One region of the Streptomyces sp. NPDC031210 genome, then DNA from elsewhere that is predicted to be linked to it. Evidence: riboswitches for the same ligand, from Rfam matches in the RefSeq annotation. Region 1 holds a riboswitch; each other region holds the start of a gene.
The links. Region 1 has a riboswitch for cobalamin ahead of cobN (cobaltochelatase subunit CobN). Riboswitches for the same ligand answer to the same signal wherever they lie in the genome.
Positions count from the first base shown of each region.

Region 1 (3,432 bases):
GCCCGCAGGGCGGCGCGGGCGCGGGAGACGACCTGGGGGGTGTGGGCCAGGTCGCGGACGAGGTCGACCATGCCGCAGGCGTGGATCATCCGCACGGCGACCTGGCTGACGTCGGCGGGCAGGCCCGCGAGATCCGCCTCGGCGCGGATGGTGGCAAAGGACTGGCGGTAGATCTCCGCGCCGTCCTTCTCGTAGTCGAACACTCTGCTCTCGCTCATTTCGTCGGGGTGTTACGGGCCTGGGAGACGGCGGCCGGCAGTGCGGTGTGCGTCGTCGATACGGGCCGGGCCGCGTCGCCGCGCCGGACGGTCACCTCGTAGGTGCCCTCGCCGGTCGCCACCACGTCCACCCAGTCGCCCTGCGGATGGCCGCAGCGGCGTGCGCAGCCCGACCAGTGGACGGGCAGGCCGCCGGCGCCCGGGGCGACGTCCGCCCGGACGTCCGAGAGGGACTTCGCGCAGCCCGGGCGGCCCGTGCACGCGCCGACGCCCAGCCAGGGGGAATCCGTACGGGTGAGGAACCCGGCGGCGTCCAGGGCGGCCAGCCGGTCCCGCGCGGCGGCCGGGCCGGGGAAGCCGGGGACGACGAAGCCGCGCCACGGGGTGACGCGGATCTCGCCGGCCGGGGCGGGCAGCAGGGCGCGCAACTGCGCCGTGGTCACCCGGCCGAGCGGCGCGACGACCGAGACGGCACCGGTGCCGACGATCCCGGGCCGCGGCGGCTTGCCCGTCAGGAGGAGCCTGTTCGACTTGACCGGCCCGTCCGGCCCGTCCGGCCCGTCCGTCACGAGAGACCCGTCCGACCCGTCCGCCGCCCCCGTCACCGGTACGCAGGCGATCCCCCGCCGCCCCAGATGTCCCGTCACGTCCACGTCCTGCCCATCGGGCAGCTCCCGCACGCGCCAGGCGCCGGTGCCCGCCTCCCGCGCGGCCGCCAGGAACGCCTCCGCGGCGGCGAGCGCGGCCCGCGGCGCGTCGGCCGCGGCCACCCGGCACACCACCCGGGCCCCGACGCCTACCAGCGCCCGCCCGTCCGCTGCTGCGAGCAAGGTCACATCGGCGCCGAGCCCCGCCACGTCCCCGCGCCCGTCGTCCACGGCGAACAGGAACCGGCCCGACAACGCCGTCGTCCACTCCTCGGCGCACAGCAGCGCATCGAGCCGCGCGGCCCACAACCGCACGTCCGCGCGGCCCACTTGGTCCAGGCCCGTCAGCGGTGAGACGACCATGTTGCGGACCCGCTCGTGCCGCTCGGAGGGCAGCAGGCCGGCCTCCCGCCACAACCGAGCCAGTTCGCCGCCGCAGTCGTCGCCGAGGCCGCGCAGCTCGATGTTGCCGCGCGAGGTGATGCCGAGATGGCCGTCGCCGAGCCGGTCGGCCGCGTCGGCCAGCACCGAGAGCTGATGCGGCGTCAGAAACCCCAGGGGGACGCGCAGTCGTGCCAGGGCGCCGTCGTCGGCCCGGTGCAGCCGCAGCGCACCGGGGCAGGCGTCGCCGCGGTCCCGTACGGGGGAGGTCCCCGGGCCCGGGGGTTTCGGCGAGGTGGGCGGCATGGCGGCGAGCATACCCACGACCTTCCAGGGGGCCGCCCGCCCGATACCGGCCAGGATCTACTATGCAGACGGCACAGGGTCCCAGGGCCCTAGGGAGGAAGCCCGGTGAGAATCCGGCGCGGTCCCGCCACTGTGAATCCGGCCACCGCCGGGCGAGCCAGGAACTCCCGCCGTCCATCCGACCACCCGGGGCGCGGACACCCCGAGGAAGGCCTGCGCCCGCATGCTTCTGCTGTTGTCGACCTCCGACACCGACCTGCTCAGCGCCCGCGCTGCCGCCGGCCCCGTGCCCTACCGGCTCGCCAACCCCGCCCGCCTCGACCTCGCCGAGCTGCCGGCCCTCCTGGACGGCACCGACCTCGTCGTCGTACGCCTCCTGGGCGGCATCCGCGCCTGGCAGGAGGGCCTGGACCTGCTGCTCGCCGAGGACCAGCACCGGCCGGTGATCGTCCTGACCGGTGAACAGGCCCCCGACGCCCAGCTCATGGAGCAGTCCACGGTCCCCGTCGGCACCGCGGCCGAGGCGCACGCCTACCTCGCGCACGGCGGCCCCGCCAACCTCGACCAGCTCGCCCGCTTCCTGTCCGACACGGTGCTGCTGACCGGCCACGGCTTCGACCCGCCCGCGCCCGCCCCCACCTGGGGAGAGCTGGAGCGCCCGGCCGCCGCGGACGCGAGCGTCACCCCCGGCCCGGCCGTCCGCCCGCTCATCGCCGTGCTCTACTACCGCGCCCACCACATGAGCGGCAACACCGCCTTCATCGACGCGCTGTGCACCCAGATCGAGGCCGCCGGCGGCCGCCCGCTGCCGCTGTTCGTCGCCTCGCTGCGCGCCCCCGAGCCGGAGCTGATCGACGCGCTGCGGCCGGCCGACGCCATCGTCACCACCGTCCTGGCCGCCGGCGGCACCAAGCCCGCCGCGGCCTCCGCCGGCGGCGACGACGAGTCCTGGGACGCCGGCGCGCTGGCCGCCCTGGACGTGCCGATCCTCCAGGCGCTGTGCCTGACCGGCTCGCGCGCCTCCTGGGAGGAGAACGACGAGGGGCTGTCCCCGCTGGACGCCGCCTCCCAGATCGCCGTCCCCGAGTTCGACGGCCGCCTGATCACCGTCCCGTTCTCCTTCAAGGAGGTCGACGAGGACGGCCTGCCGGTCTACGCCGCCGACCCCGAGCGGGCCGCCCGCGTGGCCGGCATCGCCGTACGCCACGCCCGCCTGCGCCACATCCCGGCGCCCGACAAGCGCCTCGCGCTCGTCCTGTCCGCCTACCCCACCAAGCACTCCCGCATCGGCAACGCCGTCGGCCTGGACACCCCGGCCAGCGCCGTCGCGCTCCTGCGCCGGCTGCGGGCGGACGGCTACGACTTCGGCGCCGAGGAGGTGCCCGGCCTCGCCTCCGGCGACGGCGACGAGCTGATCTACGCCCTCATCGAAGCCGGCGGCCACGACCAGGAGTGGCTCACCGAGGAGCAGCTCAGCCGCAACCCGGTCCGTATCCCGGCCGCCGACTACAAGCGCTGGTACGCGACGCTGCCCGAGGAGCTCCGCTCGGCCGTCGAGGAGCACTGGGGCCCGCCGCCCGGCGAGATGTTCCTCGACCGCAGCCACGTGGGCGAGCCCGGCCGCGACCCCGAGGGCGACATCGTCCTCGCGGCCCTGCGCCGCGGCAATCTGCTGATCCTCATCCAGCCGCCGCGCGGCTTCGGCGAGAACCCGATCGCGATCTACCACGACCCCGATCTGCCGCCGTCGCACCACTACTTGGCCGCCTACCGCTGGATCGCCGCCTCCCAGGAGGACGGCGGCTTCGGCGCGGACGCGATGGTCCACCTCGGCAAGCACGGCAACCTGGAGTGGCTGCCCGGCAAGAACGCGGGCCTGT
Region 1 covers NZ_JBVIHH010000015.1:90,719-94,150, reverse strand. Annotated here, with positions in the region: gene ACZ45Z_RS25665 (precorrin-8X methylmutase) at 1-203, opposite strand, end outside; gene ACZ45Z_RS25660 (cobalamin biosynthesis protein CobG) at 215-1,552, opposite strand; cobalamin riboswitch at 1,611-1,735, shown strand; gene cobN (cobaltochelatase subunit CobN) at 1,776-3,432, shown strand, end outside.

Region 2 (3,432 bases), on a different contig from region 1:
CCCCGGGCCATGTGTGCCTGCATCTGGAGGAGGAGCATCCGGCGCTGCGGGGGCCGGGTTCCGGGCGGCTCTTCTCCGGCGACCACCTCCTGCCCGGCATCAGCCCGCACATCGGTCTGTACGAGGACCCGGACGGTGAGGGGGGTGCCGCCTGCTCGAACGACGTCGAGAGCTCGGGGGGCGCTACCGATCCCTTGGGTGACTATCTCGACTCCCTGGAACGGATCGGGCGGCTCGCCCCGGCCGAGGTTCTGCCCGCCCATCAGCACGCGTTCACCGGAGCGGACCGGCGCGTAAGAGAGCTCATCGCTCACCATGAAGAGCGGTTGTCCGCACTGAGAGCACTGCTCCGCGAACCGCTCACGCCGTGGCAGCTCGCCGTCGCCATGGAGTGGAACCGCCCCTGGGACCAGATCCCCTACGGCTCCCGCACCATCGCCGTCTCCGAAGCCGAGGCGCACCTGCGCCGCCTGGTGAAACTCGGCCGGGCGGAGCGCGTCCCGGGCTCCGACCCCGCGACCTATCTGGCGGTCCCCTTGGGGTGACGCGGCGGCGGTGGGCGCGGCGGCGGGCAGGGGGCGGTGGCGGGCAGGGCGCGGCGGCGGGCAGGGGGCGGGCATGGTTGGCGGCTGGTCGCAGGTGCCCCAGGCCGCCCCCGAGGCCCGGCCCCGTACGTGCGAGCGAGTCCCGGCGGGCCGCCGGTTAAGGTGTGCGGGACAACTTCATTCGTGCCCGATCGGGGGAAGCCGGTGGAAATCCGGCGCTGACCCGCAACCGTGAGGACGGCCCGCCCGCGCACCGCGACCCGCTCGCGGCCCGCACGGCCGCCGCAGCCGGAGCGCCCGTCCGGGCACGACCAAGGCTCCCGCCACCGGACCACCCGCCCCCGCGGGCGGCCGGTCGCGGCACCGTCGAGGAATACGGAGTCGAGCCCGGTGCCACCGGCGCGGATCAACCGATCGGCGCGCGGACGGCCGGCCGAGCGCGGCTGCGTACCACCGCTGCGAACCGACCCGAGAGGCACCCACCGATGGCCCCCGTGGCTCCCATGGCCCCCATGGCCCATTCCTTCGCCGTCCTGGCCCGCCGCACCGCCACGGCACTGGCCACCGCGGCCGTGCTGGGCGCGGCCGCCGCCCCCGCCGCGTTCGCCGACTCCGCCGCGCCCGCCGCCGCCCCCTCCCCGAAGAAGCTGCCCGACGGCCTGTACGGCACGCAGTCCCCCGAGTTCGACGGGGTGTGGCGCCAGTCCCTCGCCCTGCTCGCCCAGGACACCCTCGGCGTGCGGCCCGCGGCGTCGGCCGTCGACTGGCTCACCGGCCAGCAGTGCGCCGACGGTTCGTTCACCGCGTTCCGCGCCGACCCGGCCGCAAAGTGCGACGCCAAAACCATGCGGGACACCAACCAGACGGCCGCCGCCGTCCAGGCGCTGGCCGCGCTCGGCGGGCACGCCGACAGCGTGCGGAAGGCCGTGACCTGGCTGAAGTCCGTACAGAACGACGACGGCGGCTGGAGTTCGCTGCCGGGCTCGCCCAGCGACGCCAACTCCACGTCCGTCGTCATCGGGGCGCTGGTCTCGGCCCGCGTGAAGCCGGAGTCGGTGAAGTCCGCGAAGGGCGGCCGGACGCCGTACGACGCGCTGCCGGCCTTCCAGTTGGGGTGCGACGCGAAGAAGGCCGAACGGGGCGCGTTCGCCTTCCAGCCCAAGGACGGCGCCCTGGTCCCCAACGCCGACGCCACCGCCGCGGCCGCGCTCGGCGCCCGGGGCGCCGGCTTCGTCGTCGAACCGGCCGGCGAGGACGCGAAGAAGCCCGTCGAGCCGCTCGCCTGCGAGGACGGCGGAAAGACGAAGCCCGGGGCGGGCGGGCCGGAGCGGGCCGCGGCGGGCGCCGACGCCTACCTCGTCGCGCAGCTCGACAAGAACGGCCACCACCTGATGTCGGCGATGCCGGGCGCCGAGGACCAGCCCGACGTCGGCAACACCGCCGACGCCGTCGTGGCACTGGCCGCCGGCTCGCACGGCGCCGCCGCCCGGCAGCCGCTGAAGTGGCTGGAGAAGAACTCCGCGGACTGGGCGAAGAAGAGCGGCCCCGCCGCGTACGCGCAGTTGGTCCTCGCCGCCCATGCCACCGGCACCGACCCGCGCTCCTTCGGCGGCACCGACCTGGTCGCCGCGCTCAACGCCACCGGCCCCGAGCCGGCCGGCGGCGCGCGGCCGTCCGCCACGCCGGGGAAGGACGCCGGGTCCGGCACGAAGGACGACGGGGGCGGCGGCGTCTGGTGGATCGTCGGTGTCGGGCTCGCCGCCGGTGCGGGAGTCGGCTTCCTGCTGAGCGGCCGCAAGAAGAAGAACGCGCTCTGATGAGGCTGTTGAGGCGTTCCTCGGTCGCCGGCGCCCTGCTGCTGGCCGGCACGGTCTGCGGCCTGGGCGCCGCGCCCGCGCAGGCGCAGGAATACCGCTACTGGTCGTTCTGGCACAGCAAGGGCGGCTCGTGGGCGTACGCCACCGAGGGCCCGGCCACCGTGCGGCCGGCCGACGGGGCCGTCGAGGGGTTCCGGTTCGCCGTCAGCGCCGACTCCGCCGCGGCGGCCACACCCCGGCCGGACGCCGCCTTCGCCGCGGTGTGCCACGGCACGCCCGCCAAGGGCGGCAGCAAGCGCGTCGGGGTCGTCATCGACTTCGGCACCGCGGCGGACGCACCCGGCGGCGAGACACCGCCCAAGCCCCGCACCGCCTGCGCCCGGGTCCCCGAGGACGCCTCGGCGGGCGACGCGCTGGCCGCCGTGGCCCGGCCCCTGCGCTACGACGCCGACGCGTTGCTGTGCGCCATCGCCGACTACCCGAAGTCGGGGTGCGCCGAGCAGGTGAGCGGGTCGCGGGGCAACCCCACCACGGGGGCGCCCGCCGCTTCCGACGGGGCGGCCGGTGGCGGGGACGACGGCGGCCCGTCCGCCGGGCTGTTCGGCGGCCTGGCGGCCGTCGCCGTACTGGGCGCGGCCGCCGTATGGCAGGCGCGCCGCCGGCGCGGATGAGCGCCCCGCGAGCGACCCGGAGCACCGCGCTGCACGCCGGCGCGTGGTGGCTGTGGGCGCTCGGCCTGGCGACCGCGGCCTCCCGCACCACCAATCCGCTGCTGCTCGGACTGCTGACGGGCGTCGCCGGCTATGTCGTCGCGGCCCGCCGCACGGACGCGCCCTGGGCCCGCTCCTACGGCGCGTTCGTCAAGCTCGGCCTGGTCGTGATCGCCATCCGGCTCGTGTTCGCGTTCGTCCTGGGCTCGCCCATTCCCGGTACGCACACCCTCCTCACGCTCCCCGAAGTGCCCCTGCCCGACTGGGCCAAGGGTGTGCGGATCGGCGGCCGGGTCACCGCGGAGGGCATGGTCTTCGCCCTCTACGACGGCCTGAAACTGGCCACCCTCCTCATCTGCG
Region 2 covers NZ_JBVIHH010000002.1:723,846-727,277, reverse strand. Annotated here, with positions in the region: gene ACZ45Z_RS06940 (MBL fold metallo-hydrolase) at 1-545, shown strand, start outside; cobalamin riboswitch at 683-809, shown strand; gene ACZ45Z_RS06935 (prenyltransferase/squalene oxidase repeat-containing protein) at 1,058-2,362, shown strand; gene ACZ45Z_RS06930 (SCO2322 family protein) at 2,362-3,033, shown strand; gene ACZ45Z_RS06925 (energy-coupling factor transporter transmembrane component T) at 3,006-3,432, shown strand, end outside.
Region 2: it holds a riboswitch for cobalamin, as region 1 does, so the genes downstream of both, ACZ45Z_RS06935 (prenyltransferase/squalene oxidase repeat-containing protein) here and cobN (cobaltochelatase subunit CobN) in region 1, are expected to answer to the same signal.

Region 3 (3,432 bases), on a different contig from region 1:
GGTCAGCCGCTCGGCGAAGAACTGGACCATGTCATTGCGTTCGGGCTCGCCGTGGACCAGCACGTCGAGGCCGGCCTTCTCCTGGAAGGCGATGACCTCCCGGATCTCCGCCGCGACGCGCTCCTCGTAGGCGGCGGCGGAGATCCGTCCGGCCCGCAGGGCGGCGCGGGCCGTACGCAGGCCGGTGGTCTGCGGAAAGGAGCCGATGGTCGTCGTCGGCAGGACGGGCAGGCGCAGGTGGGCGCGCTGCGCCGCGGACCGCTCGGCGTACGGCTGCGCGCGGCGGCAGTCGGCGTCCGTGACGGCCGCGGCACGGGCCCGCACCACCGGGTCGCGGGTGAGCGCGGAGCCGGCCCGGGAGGCCAAGTCGGCCCGGTTGGCGCTCAGTTCGGCCGTGATGGCGCCGGTTCCCTGGTGCAGGCCGCGTGCCAGCGTGACGATCTCCGCGGTCTTCTGCCGGGCGAAGGCGAGCCAGCGGGCGACCTGCGGATCGATATCGCGCTCCGCGGTGACGTCCAGCGGGACGTGCAGCAAGGAGCACGAGGACGCCACGTCGACCCGGTCGGCGAGCCCCAGCAGGGTCCCGAGCGTGGCCAGCGACCGTTCGAAGTCGTTGATCCACACATTGCGGCCGTCGACGACCCCCGCGACCAGACGCTTGCCGGGCAGCCCGCCGACCGCCGCCAGCTCACCGAGGTTGGCGGCGGCGGGACCGGTGAAGTCGAGCGCGAGACCGTCGACGGGCGCCTTGGCCAGCACCGGCAGGGCGTCACCGAGGCGGTCGAAGTACGCGGCGACCAGCAGCTTCGGCCGGTCGGTGAGCGCGCCCAGGTCGCGGTAGGCGCGGGCCGCGGCGTTCAGTTCGGCGGGGGAGCGGTCCTGTACCAGCGCCGGTTCGTCCAACTGGACCCAGCTTGCGCCGGCGGCCCGCAGATCGGCGAGGACCTCGGCGTAGACCGGCAGCAGGCGGTCGAGCAGGGTCAGCGGTTCGAAGTCCGCCGCGACGCCGGGCGCCGGCTTGGCCAGCAGCAGATAGGTGACCGGGCCGACCAGGACCGGACGGCCCTCAAGGCCCAGCGCGACGGCTTCCCGCAGCTCGTCCACCTGCTTGCGGGAGTCCGCCGCGAACACCGTGTCCGGGCCCAACTCCGGTACCAGGTAGTGGTAGTTGGTGTTGAACCACTTGGTCATCTCCAGCGGCGCCACGTCCTGCGTGCCCCGGGCCATGGCGAAGTAGCCGTCCAGCGGGTCGGCGGCCACCGCCGCGCGGTGCCGGGCGGGGATCGCGCCCAGCATGACGCTGGTGTCCAGGACGTGGTCGTAGTACGAGAAGTCGCCCGTCGGCACCTCCCGGATGCCGGCCGCGGCCAGCTCCCGCCAGTTGCCGCGGCGCAGCGCGGCGGCGGTGTCCCGCAGGGCGCCGGCGTCGACACGGCCCTGCCAGTACCCCTCGACGGCCTTCTTCAGTTCCCGGTTCGGGCCCTGGCGCGGATAGCCGTGCACGGTGGGCCGGGCGGCGGCGGCCGCGGAGCCGGTGGTCGAGTCGGTGATCACGTAACTCTCCTTCGCGAGCGTGTCTCCTCCAGACCCCGGGACGGGTCGAGGGCGCGAAGGACGGCGAAGTGGGCGGAGCGTGGGAGTGTGCGCCCGCGCCCGCCACCTGAGACGTCCACCGACCCGCCCTCGAGGTCACCGGGATCTCCGTACGCGATCGCGCGCACGGACGCTGGCAGGTCTTCGGACTCGCGGGCACGTCTGCCGGGGCAGACATCTACTGGCCGTCGCTTCCCGGACCCGGTCGGGCCCAGTGCGTATGACGGCGGTCGTTCCCACTCACCGCTGCGGGGCAGTCCCGGATTCCCACCGGGTTCCCTCTTACGACGCGCCTGCCTGGCGGGCAGGGCGAACCAGTCGCCCGGTCAGCCTAAGCCCTGCCGTGGGTGAGCAGGCGCCGGATACGCCGAACGTCCGCGCCCGGATGGCCGGGTGGCGGTAGCCGGTGTCTAGTGGGGTGGGCGGCACGTCGGTCGGCCGCGCGCGCCGCCGCAGGGGCGGGGCGGACGGAACCGAAGGAGTGTCAAGGATGCGCAACAGCGCCAAGGGGGCCGTCATCGCGGTCACGGCCCTCGTCGCCGCGGGGATGGCCGGATGCTCGGACGACGGCGGTACGAGCAAGCCCTCCCCGTCCGCCGGCCGCACGAGCCCGGGCGCCTCGCCGTCGGGCTCTCCCTCGCCCGGCGAGGGAACCGTCGCCTCCCGCGCCGGGCGGCTCGGCCAGATCCTCGTCGACGGCCAGGGCCGCACCCTCTACCTCTTCGAGGCCGACAAGGCCGGCAAGTCCACCTGCTCGGGCGGCTGCGCCCAAGCCTGGCCACCGGCGACCGTCACCGGTACCCCGAAGGCCGGCGGCGGCGTCAAGAGCGCGCTGCTGGGCACGACGACCCGCGAGGGCGGCACGAAGGAAATCACCTACAACGGCCATCCCCTCTACTACTTCCAGGGCGACAAGCAGCCCGGCGACACCAACGGCCAGGGACTCGACCAGTTCGGCGCCAAGTGGTTCGTCCTCGACGAGGCCGGCAACAAGATCGAGAAGTCCGCCGAGGACAGCTCCACCGGGGGCGGCGGCTACTGACCACCCCGCGGGACCCCACCAGACACCACGGAGAGACCATGCCGCTCCCGCGCAGCCGGCCCCGGCGCGACACCCACCGCCCGGACCGTACGCACCGCCCGGACCCCCGCCCCCGTACCCGGCTCGCCGCGCTGGCCGCCGTCGTGTGCCTGGCCGCCCTCGCCGCCTGCTCCGACAGCGGCGGCGGGGCCGGTGCCACCGCGACGCCCTCCGGGTCGCCCACCGAGACGCCCTCCGGGTCGCCCACCGCCAACCCCTCCGGGTCGCCCACCGAGACCCCGGAGGGGAGGCAGCGGATCACCATCAAGGACTTCCGCTTCACCCCCGCGACCGTCACCGTGCGCCCCGGCGCGAAGATCACCGTCGTCAACGAGGACTCCGCCCCGCACACCCTGACGGCCGGCGGCGGCAAACCCTTCGACACCGGCCGCATCGGCCCGGACGCGACCGCCACCTTCACCGCCCCCACCGAACCCGGGGCGTACGCCTACCTCTGCTCGATCCACCCCTCCATGAAGGGCACGCTCACCGTCCGCCGGCCGTCGAGCCGCTGACCGGTGCGTCCGCCGCCCCAGACCCGCCGACCCGCTACCCGCCGACCCGCTCACCGTGAGGCTGGGAGAAGCCATGACACGAGACCTCAGCCCACCGGCGCCGGGCGCCCCGCGGGCCGGCCGGGTCGTACGCGGGATCGCGCGAGTGCTGGCGGCGGCCGGGCTGGCCGTGACCGCCTACGTCCACGCCGACCTCGCCGACCGCTACGACGCCATCACCGCGACCATCAGCCAGGGCACGCT
Region 3 covers NZ_JBVIHH010000012.1:207,722-211,153, forward strand. Annotated here, with positions in the region: gene metE (5-methyltetrahydropteroyltriglutamate--homocysteine S-methyltransferase) at 1-1,554, opposite strand, end outside; cobalamin riboswitch at 1,712-1,928, opposite strand; gene ACZ45Z_RS22750 (COG4315 family predicted lipoprotein) at 2,084-2,635, shown strand; gene ACZ45Z_RS22755 (cupredoxin domain-containing protein) at 2,674-3,189, shown strand; gene ACZ45Z_RS22760 (hypothetical protein) at 3,263-3,432, shown strand, end outside.
Region 3: it holds a riboswitch for cobalamin, as region 1 does, so the genes downstream of both, metE (5-methyltetrahydropteroyltriglutamate--homocysteine S-methyltransferase) here and cobN (cobaltochelatase subunit CobN) in region 1, are expected to answer to the same signal.

Region 4 (3,432 bases), on a different contig from region 1:
TTCATCAGGGCGGTCGGCTCCACGCGCGCCGCGGCCGCCTGCATCGCCTGGGCCCGTCCGATCTCCGCGCCCTCGCGCGTCACGAACGAGTTCAGCGACATGTTCTGGGCCTTGAACGGCGCCACGCGGACACCCTGCCGGGCCAGCCAGCGGCAGATGCCCGCGGTGACCACGCTCTTGCCCGCGTCGGACGTCGTACCGGCCACCAGCAGGCCACCGCCGACGCCCCCACCGGGCGCCCGGAACGCTCTGTTCACCAGGTCCTCCTCATGAGCCGGGACGGTCGGCCGGTCGTGCCCCGTGCCGTGAACCGGGCGGCCAGGCGCGCCGCCGGTCCCACCGCGCGCCCCGCCGTACGCGCCGCGTCCGCCGCCCGCCGCCGCGCCGCCGCCGAGCGCGCCGCGCCCACCGCCAGCCGCCCCGCGACGGTCGTCGCCAGCGCCAGCGCGCTGACCCGGCGCGAGAGCCGGACCGCCCGCTCGATGTCGGCGACCGCGACCGGCGGCGCGCCGCCGTTGAGCACCGGCCGGTGCTCGACCCGCCCGCCGTACGCCAGCGTGCCGCCCAGCCGGATGCCCAGGGCGCCCGCGAACGACGCCTCCACCGGGCCCGCGTTGGGGCTCGGGTGCGCGCCGCCGTCGGCCCGCCAGGCCCGCAGCGCGCCGCGCCGGTCGTCGGCCGCCAGCACCGTCAGCGCGGCGGTCAGCCGGGAGCCGGGCCAGCCCGCCACGTCGTCCAGCCGGGCCGCGGCCCAGCCGAACCGGCGGTAGCGCGGCGACTTGTGGCCCACCATGGCGTCCAGGGTGTTCACGGCCCGGAACGCCACCAGTCCGGGTACGCCGCCCAGCGCGCCCCACACCAGCGCGCCCACGACCGCGTCCGAGGTGTTCTCCGCGACCGACTCGACCACCGCCCGGGCCATCTGCGGCCCGTCCAGCGCCTGCGGGTCGCGTCCGCACAAATGGGGCAGCCGCTCCCGGGCCACCTCCAGGTCACCGGCCGTCAGGGCGCCGCCGACGGCCCGCGCCTCGCGGCCGAGCGAGGTGCCGCCCAGCACCGCCCAGACGGTCGCCGCGGTCAGGGCGACCCCGGCGGTGCGACAGGTGGGGGAGGCACCGCGTACGGCGCGGTCGGCCAGCGCGGCGGCGGCGGCCGCGCCCCCCGCGCACACCAGGGCGTGGGCCGTACCGTAACCGCGGTGATCGCGCCACAGCCCGCGCTCCACGGCGCCCGCCGCCCGGCCGAACGCGGCGACCGGATGCCCGCGCCGGGGATCGGCCGCGATCAGGTCGCCGAGAAAGCCGAGGGCCGCGCCGCACGCGTACGTGACGTGTTCGGCACGCATCCGATCAGACCGCCGTCAGCCCTCGAAGGGATGCTGCGACGGCGCTCAGGGTGGCTCTCGAACTGCTGCCGGGCATGGCGGTATGTCCTCACTCAGGGTCCGCGCCCTGGCTCGACGTGACGGCGACGAGAGTCTCCTGGCTCCCCGGATCGGCGTTTCCCCCGGCCTTCCAGTCCGTACGCACGCGACCTGACGGGCGTGCGCGAGGCGGGCCGTGACCTTCTGTGGAGGAACGCTCCCCGGTGACAGTGGCGGGACCGCGCCGGATTCTCACCGGACTTCCTCATCTGTCGCCGAATGGCTCCGGCAGTCCACCACGGCCCGCGAATGCCCGTCAACTTCCCGCTTGACCTGCGACGCTGCCGTCCGGCACGGGTTGTGGCGCACGCCACAGCGTGGTCCGTACGTCACGGACGGTTGCCCGCGCACCTGATTCCACGTCACTATCTGGGGGCACGGCGGGCGATGATGCCGCCGGAAGGGGGCCGGGGGATGCCGCACAGCGCTGACCGTCAAGAGATCCGCATCCGGATCACGGGTACGCACAATCCGCACCAGGACATCGAAGACCTCAAGGCGTGGCTGGAGCGCGAGCCCTGGCTGAGCGACCAGCCGCACGACTGGGCCCTGCGGCCGCGCCCGGCCGGCCAGGACGCCGGCCCGGACGAACCGGACCTCGGCGACATGGCCGTGGGGGTGGACGACCTGGTCCTCGTCATCGTCGGCGCGTTCGCCGCCGAACTCGCCAAGGGCCTGGGCATCGCCCTGCGGGAGTGGCTGCGCCGGCGCAAGGACGAACGCGCGGCGGGCGAGGAGCCCGCCGTGGCCGTCGGCGGCGATGACGGTCTGACCGCCCTCGACGAGGGGCCCGTGGGCACCGATCCCGCCGGGCCCGGACCCGGCAGCCCCGACCCCGGCACCTCCGATCCCGGCAGGCCCGCGAACGAGGGTGGCAGCACCCGCGAGGGCTGAGCCGGATGTCCGAATACGACGCACGGGGCAAGACCAACCGGGCGCTGCTGATCTGTGTCAGCGACTACCGCAACCTGCCCGCCCTGCCCGCGGTGGAGGACAACGCCGAGGAGCTCAAACGCGTCCTGGTCGACCCCGCCACCGACCTGTTCACCGAGGACGAGGTCGTCATCTGCCGGCCCCAGGAGCCGTGGGAGGTCGAGCAGGCGCTGGACGCCGTCGCCGGCGAGGCGCGCGGCCTGCTGCTGGTGTACTTCTCCGGCCACGGGCTGGTCGGCCGCGACGGCGGCGACCTGCAACTGCTGGTCGGCGCCTCGGAGACCCGGCAGCGCCACAAGACCGTCTCCTGGCAGGGCATGGTGCTGTCCTACCTCGACAACGCGCGCGCCGACCGGATCGTGATCGTCCTGGAGTGCTGCTACTCCGGAAACGCCGACGAGACCTTCCACTCCCGCCGCAAACCCATGTCGCTGCTGATGGCCGCCCAGCCCAACCGCCGCATCTTCAGCGGCGACGAACCGGCCGGCGGCAGCCTCTTCACCCGCGCCGCCGTGGAAATCCTGGAAACCGGCATACCGGGCAAGCAGTTCGTCACCTTCGAGGACCTCGTCCGCGCGCTGCGCGAACGGCTCGCCCACGAGCGGACCCCCATGGGCGACGTGTGGGAGCCGCGCTCCGCCAAGCAGAACACCGTCGACGACGTCGTCCTCTCCTTCGCCACGCCCGGCACCCGGCCGCCCACCCCGCTGCGCGTCCGCCTGCGCCGCCGCCTCAACCCCCACGCCCCCCGCCGCCGGAAGCGGCCCGTCCCCCGCCCGCTGAAAGTCCTGACCGCCCTGGCGGCCGTCCTCGGGCTGACCGCCGGCGGCCTCGTCGCCCTGGACGCTCTGCGGGCGGAGCGGGACTGCCCGCCCGCCCTGGAATTACGGCTGCTCACCGCCCCAGAGGCCGAACCCGCCCTGCGCCGGGCCGCCTTCGCCTACGAGATGTCCGCCCGCAACACCCAGCCGCTCGACGGCGAGGACGACCTGCCCGAGGGCTGCCGGCGGGCCCAGATCACCGTCTACTCCGCCGCCAAGGACGAGGTCGACCAGGGCTTCGCCGCCGCCGACCGC
Region 4 covers NZ_JBVIHH010000011.1:248,880-252,311, forward strand. Annotated here, with positions in the region: gene ACZ45Z_RS21655 (cobyric acid synthase) at 1-257, opposite strand, end outside; gene ACZ45Z_RS21660 (cobalamin biosynthesis protein) at 254-1,345, opposite strand; cobalamin riboswitch at 1,456-1,676, opposite strand; gene ACZ45Z_RS21665 (hypothetical protein) at 1,838-2,317, shown strand; gene ACZ45Z_RS21670 (caspase family protein) at 2,323-3,432, shown strand, end outside.
Region 4: it holds a riboswitch for cobalamin, as region 1 does, so the genes downstream of both, ACZ45Z_RS21660 (cobalamin biosynthesis protein) here and cobN (cobaltochelatase subunit CobN) in region 1, are expected to answer to the same signal.